DNA from 2 places in the Paenibacillus sp. J22R3 genome. Region 2 is predicted to be linked to the other one. Evidence: predicted binding sites of a transcription regulator. Region 2 holds the regulator's gene; the other holds the start of a gene.
What was found. The regulator LexA, encoded in region 2, represses DNA repair genes until DNA is damaged. The targets are predictions, from matches to a motif close to CGAACATATGTTCG.
Positions count from the first base shown of each region.

Region 1: a site for LexA is predicted at 1,906-1,919, ahead of recA (recombinase RecA). Genes of this name have one in related genera too.

Region 1 covers NZ_JBWDNS010000001.1:1,304,446-1,307,866, forward strand. The annotation lists gene AC0YN4_RS05935 (RecX family transcriptional regulator) at 24-698, opposite strand; gene recA (recombinase RecA) at 778-1,836, opposite strand; gene AC0YN4_RS05945 (competence/damage-inducible protein A) at 2,057-3,298, opposite strand; gene pgsA (CDP-diacylglycerol--glycerol-3-phosphate 3-phosphatidyltransferase) at 3,419-3,421, opposite strand, start outside.
Region 2 covers NZ_JBWDNS010000001.1:177,304-180,724, reverse strand. The annotation lists gene AC0YN4_RS00825 (aldo/keto reductase) at 1-566, opposite strand, end outside; gene AC0YN4_RS00820 (DUF896 domain-containing protein) at 597-794, opposite strand; gene AC0YN4_RS00815 (LysM peptidoglycan-binding domain-containing protein) at 1,070-1,456, opposite strand; gene lexA (transcriptional repressor LexA) at 1,644-2,264, shown strand; gene AC0YN4_RS00805 (hypothetical protein) at 2,368-2,952, opposite strand; gene glnA (type I glutamate--ammonia ligase) at 3,088-3,421, opposite strand, start outside.

The sequences.
Region 1 (3,421 bases), 1.1 Mb from region 2:
ACTTATTTTATCTTTTGTGAAAATCAATTGTCAAGCATATGCCCATCCTCATCATCTTCCATTCCGAGAACAGCAGCCTTTACCGCTTCTCTTACCGTATTCATCGGAAACCCGCGGCGCAGCAGAAACACAGCTAATTTCTGTTTCCTCTCACGAGGTTCGCCTTTAATATAAGGCCATTTCTTATGTGCAGCTCGTATGGCGATATCCGTCTCCGATTGCTCATTCAGCTTCTGAGAGGCTTGCTTCGCCATATCTCTGGAGATTCCACGCTGCACAAGCTCCTGCTGCAATAAGCGGCGCCCTTTCATCTGGGTTCGCATCCGTTCGGAAGCATACATATTGGCATATTGCTTATCGTTGACCAAACCTTCCTGTCTCAGACGCTCAATTGCTTTCTCCGCAGTTTCGGGATCGATTTCCTTCCTTGCCAAATACCGCATAATCTCTTTCTCCGTACGCTGCCTTGCCCCTAAATGGGCTAGCGATAGAATGTACGCCCGGTGCCTGGAGTCCTCTTCGACAATCTGCTTCAGTTCATCCCCATGAATTTCTCTGCCCTTCAGCAGACGAAATTTAATCAATAGGTCTTCATGTACGCTGGTGTACGGTTCTTGCGAATCATTGACAAATAGATGGTAGCGCTGCTTGGCCTTCCGGTCCTGTTCAACGCCGGTAATTACTAACACCTCTGTCACTCCCCCAATTCGGACCACTTACTTATAAACAGAGAAGCACCTGTAAAGGTGCTTCTCCGGGTAACCGATCTCCGTCGGTTTATTCCACATCTAGATCTAACTCGTCCTCGTCTTCTTCATCCTCGCTGAATGCCTCTCCAGCTGCGGCTGCAGCTGCCATGTTGCTGGCTTCACGAATTTGCTTCTCGATTACAGCTGCAATGTCCTTATGGTCTTTAAGGAATTGCTTCGCGTTCTCACGGCCTTGTCCAAGACGCTCGCCGTTATAAGAGAACCAAGCACCGCTCTTCTGAACGATATCCTGCTCGACGCCGATATCCACGATGCTTCCCTCTCTGGAGATGCCTTCGCCATACATAATGTCGACTTCGGCTTGTTTGAAAGGAGGAGCTACTTTGTTCTTAACAACTTTAATACGTGTCCGGTTACCGACAATGTCGTTCCCTTGCTTGATGGACTCGATACGACGAACATCAAGACGAATTGTGGAGTAGAACTTCAGAGCGCGACCGCCTGGCGTTGTCTCAGGGTTACCGAACATAACGCCGACCTTCTCACGAAGCTGGTTAATGAAGATCGTGATCGTCTTCGACTTGCTGATCGCACCGGAAAGCTTACGAAGTGCTTGCGACATCAAACGTGCTTGCAAACCAACGTGGGAATCTCCCATGTCGCCTTCAATTTCCGCTTTCGGTACGAGTGCCGCAACGGAATCGACAACGACAATGTCTACCGCGCCGCTGCGAACAAGTGCTTCCGCGATCTCTAGGCCTTGCTCACCCGTATCTGGCTGAGACAGAAGCAACTCATCAATGTTAACGCCAAGCTTGCTTGCATACGAAGGATCAAGAGCATGCTCCGCATCGATAAATGCAGCTTGTCCGCCTGCACGTTGTACTTCTGCGATCGCATGAAGCGCAACTGTTGTTTTACCGGAGGATTCCGGTCCGTATACTTCAATAATCCGGCCGCGCGGGAAGCCGCCAATTCCAAGTGCAATATCTAATGCAAGTGCACCGCTGGATACTGTTTCAACTTGCATATGAGTTGATTCACCAAGCTTCATGATGGAGCCTTTACCAAATTGCTTCTCTATTTGACGCAATGCCATTTCTAATGCGGCTTTACGATCTGCCAAGAAATCCACATCCCTTATAATTTATACTTTCATGATACCTTGTTTCGTTCGCTTTGACAAGACATTTTACGAACATATATTCTTATTTCTCATTTGGCCAAATAGAGAAACAAAAAAAGAACCGCAGCAAAGTAATCTTCGCCACGGTTCTTCCGCTAACTATTGTCGATTATAGTCGAAAATTAATCATCTGACAAGCCTTATTAACAATTTATTCTAATTACAGCGCCTGCCACAGCCGATAAAGAAGCGACTTTGCTGCACGCAGTCGAATAATGCCCCTGCTTCCGCTAAGATGCGCTGTGAACACCTGTGTAGGCTTCCCGCGCTCCGAAAGTCCGAAATACACAAGCCCGACCGGTTTCCCCTCGGACTCTGCAGGGCCGGCTACGCCGGTTAACGAGACGCCGAAATCGCTGCCTGCGAGTTCGCGTACCCGCTCCGCCATAAGCGCCGCAGTCGACTCGCTGATTGCACCGGGTGCATCAGTCCCCTCGAGCTGCGACATCGGGATGCTCAGCAATTTATGTTTCATTAAATTGGTGTACGTTACGACGCCGCCAACAAACTCTCCGCTGCTTCCGGGTACTTGTGTCACGAGCTGCGCGAACAAACCGCCTGTAAGACTCTCAGCGCTGGCTAGTGAGCGTCCGGTCGCACGCAGCTGCCTAATGACAGCTTCCTCGAGCGGAATGTCTTCACGAGCGTACAGATGCGTGCCAACACGTGCAAGGATTTGATCCTCCGCCGATTTAAGTCGTGCTTCGGCCTCCTGCTCGTTTAACGCTTTCGTCGAAATCCGAATCGCAACTTCGCCTTCTTTGGCATATGGGGCAATCGACGGATCGGATTGACCCTCGATTAAATCAATAATAGCCTGCTCCAAGCTTGATTCACCGATACCGGCGAACATCAGCAAACGAGAGAACAGCCTGCGTTCCTCACCCATGACGGATCTAATCCATGCTTTTGCCGGCCCATCGAACATCGGTTTCATCTCGCGCGGCGGCCCCGGAAGCAGCACGTAGCTTGTGCCATCCACGGCGAGTGCATTGCCTACAGCTAAGCCCGCATCATTCATCAGCGGATCACTGCCTTCAATCAGATGCGCTTGACGACGATTGCTCTCCACCATATGAATGCCGCGCGAGCTGAACATCACCTCTATTTTGTCCATAGACGGTTGATGGATCTCAATGGAACGGTTCAAATAATCCGCCAGCGCATCCTTCGTCAAGTCATCCATCGTCGGCCCAAGTCCACCCGTAAAGAGAATGAGATCGGCTCTAGTGCGCGCAAGCTCGATCGCTTGGCGAATTCGGCCTGCATTATCGCCAACGACAGTCTGAAAATAAACATCGACCCCCAGCTCAGCAAGCCCTTGAGACAAATATGTAGCATTCGTATTCACAGTCTGACCCAGCAGCAATTCCGTACCTACAGCAATAATTTCTGCGCGCATGACAACAGCTCCAATCTATGTATGAGGTGGATTAGTAACCAGGTGTAGGAAAAGCAAAGCACCACCCCTTCCTGACGAACAGAAGGAGTGATGCTACATGTTTAATGCTTTAATGCCGGTTTA
Region 2 (3,421 bases):
ATTTCGCGGTCCATTTCACGACTGACTAAGCTGTATTGCGGTTGAATGGAGATGAATCGGACATAACGATTCCAATCGCTGGTGGACAACGACTTCATAAGCTGCCAGGCGAAGAAATTGGAACAGCCGATATAACGAACTTTTCCTGAAGTAACCAGATCATCAAGAGCGCGAAGCGTCTCTTCAATCGGTGTTGCGTGATCCCACACATGCACTTGATAGAGGTCGATATAGTCGGTATCAAGTCTCTTCAAGCTTGCTTCGACGGCATCCATAATATGCTTTCTTGAAACACCGACGCCGTTTGGGTGATTCGCAGTCGCGAATCTCACTTTCGTTGCGAGCACGACTTCTGAACGTCGATCTTTGATCGCTTTACCTACAATCTCTTCAGAGCGGCCGGATACATACACGTTCGCAGTATCAAGGAAATTGCCGCCTTTCTCGAAGAAACGATTCATCATCTCTATGGAATCCGTCTCGCTTGTCGTATTACCGAACGTCATTGTACCTAAGCAAAGCTCCGATACGGCTAAACCGCTTCGGCCAAGTAAACGATATTGCATGCTACATGTCCTCCTTCAAATAGACTGCTGCTAATGCTTGATCGTATCTTCCCCGTTCTCTTCATCTTCCACATATTTAATGGTATCGAGTTGATTCCGGAAGTTATTCTTGAAATTCTCAAGGTATAGACGGCGAAGCTCGTCGCGTTCGACCAGTTCCTCCGGCGACAACCCTACGGTTTTGTTCTTTCTGGATAGTTCATTAATACGGGCGATAATCTTTTCCATTTCAAATAAGCTCCTTCCCTGATTCGGCCAACATGTCATTCTTTACTTTGACATTTTTAATTGCCCATTGTCAAGGCGAAATGGCCCTCTCTGAGGCTTGTTTTCACTTGTCTTCTCCATCCTCTTTCCACCTCGGGTGCACCTTATAATTACGTTATGCCGCCAGAAATAAAAAAAGCCTGAGCAATAGAGACTCAGACTTCTGAATGTAGATTCCTATGGATCATTCTTGTAAGTATGTATTGATTCTATTGAAGCTGTTTCGGCGAGCCCAGTTATTCAACAGGGATAATTAAGGATTGTCCGGCTTGCAGCGAGCTGGAGGTTAAGTTGTTCCGTTGTTTCAAGTTAAAAACAACATGACGAATATCTTCGCCTTCCTTACGAATACTGCTAGCGATGTTCCATAGTGTGTCACCTGAGCCAACAACTACAATCTGTTCCGAAGCAGTTGGCGCTGCAGGATATTCACTGTTCGCTTGGCTTGTCATCAGTGAGAGTCCTGTGAACAGCAGTACGAAGAACAGTGTTGCTGCGGCTAGTCTCATTAATAGGCGTTCTGTTCTTCTCTCTTGCCAAGTACGCTTCACAGCGCGAGTATTCCGTGTATTGCGAGCTTCACCTTTATAATTAGAAGAGTAAGTGGACATCGTTGTCATCATTCTCCAGCACCCCAAACGTTTGTTCTATTTGATAAATCAAGAATAACACGAACGTTTGTTTGTGGTCAAGCGTTTTTGGAACATTTGTTCGTAAAAATATGCGAACCTGTGTTTCTCGAACTTATGTTTGTACGAACTCCGGTTCTGTGTTATAATTTGACACAAATGAAACTTTGGAGTGATTCCGGTGTCGAAACTTTCAAACCGCCAGCAGGCGATACTAGAATTCATTAAGACGGAAGTTCGCGAGAAAGGTTATCCGCCTTCCGTTCGCGAGATCGGTGAAGCGGTCGGACTCGCTTCCAGCTCTACAGTCCATGGCCATCTTGATCGCCTGGAGAAGAAAGGCCTTATTCGCCGTGACCCAACTAAACCTCGCGCAATTGAGATCTTGGACGGCGAAGACAACGAGATTCCATTCCCGCTTTCCATTGCTAAGGTTCCTGTGGTAGGTAAGGTAACTGCCGGTGTACCGATTACTGCAACAGAGAACATCGAGGATTACTTCCCCCTTCCGGCTGACAGGGTTGGCGACCACAATGTATTCATCCTGAACGTTGTCGGTGAAAGTATGATCGAAGCAGGCATTCATAACGGCGATTACGTCATTGTCCGCCAACAGCAAACCGCTTCCAACGGCGATATCGTCGTTGCGATGACAGAAGAAGACGAAGCAACTGTTAAGACCTTCTATAAAGAGAAGGATCATATCCGTCTGCAGCCGGAGAATTCCACGATGGAACCGATCCGTCTGCGTAACGTCTCCATTCTCGGTAAAGTCATCGGGCTTTTCCGCGACATCCACTAACAAACAAATGATAAGGGGCATTTCTTCTCGCTGCAGCAGCGTCAGGAAATGCCCCTTTTTCTGTCACCCGTCACGCAACGCCGATGTACCTCCATTATGTCAGCTAACCTACGATTTCGCGGAATAACAAATGACGATAGGTGAATTTACTTCTCTTGTATTTGAAGCTTAAGGCTATGCCGGAGAAATCAATTGCTATCGATTTAAGCGCGCATGCTGTTACTTTTTGTCGAATCAAGGCTGCCAATCGTGTTCGATTATTATTGTTCACGGCAGCCGCAACAGCAGCTGCGTATGTTGAAGAGGAACGAAGCGCTTTATAGAAAGGCAGAATTGCTCTTGCAATAGCTCGATGAATCGGGGTTGAGAATGTGAATTGGGTCGTTCCGGGCGGAATCGTCGTTCCGATGGAATATTGAAGAACTGGTTCAGGGAACTCAAAATCAAAGAAGTAACCTATGGCATTCGTAGAGAACCCATTTAATTTAGCAGAAGGCACAACCGACTTAAATAGAGCGGATAAGGTATCTAAATCCGCGCCGCGAATAGCCTTGGACCATTTCAGGGCATAGGAATAGTTCAGTACGATCTTCCTTAAGAATGGCACCATAGTTGCTGCTACATGGGATAATATCGCTCCGGTGAGTCGAAACCGTTTCTCCTCTTTTGTCGCCGCTTGCTTCTTCACATACGCTGCCTCCTTCATGAATCGAATGGCTATTGTGGCATCGTATGCGAAAGCAGAGGTACAAGTGCGGAAGCACTAATACTCGAAGACACAAAAAACCCTTGATACCATACGGCATCAAGGGTTTCTTCGGTTCTAGTAGAGCGTCAAGTACTGATCGCGTTCCCACTCGTGGATTTGCGTGCGGTACATATCCCACTCGATTTCTTTAAGCTCATAGAAATGGGCAAGCGCGTGATCGCCAAGCGCTTCACAAATAACTTCGCTGCGAAGCAGCTCAGTCAATGCTTCTTTCAGGTCATCCGGCAAGGTAGGGATGCCCTCTTCGATACGCTCCTCATCCGTCATCACGTAGATATTACGGTCAGTCGGAGCCGGCAGCGGAGTTTTGTTGCGGATACCATCAAGACCTGCTTTAAGCATAACTGCAAGCGCCAGGTATGGATTAGCTGCTGGATCTGGACTACGA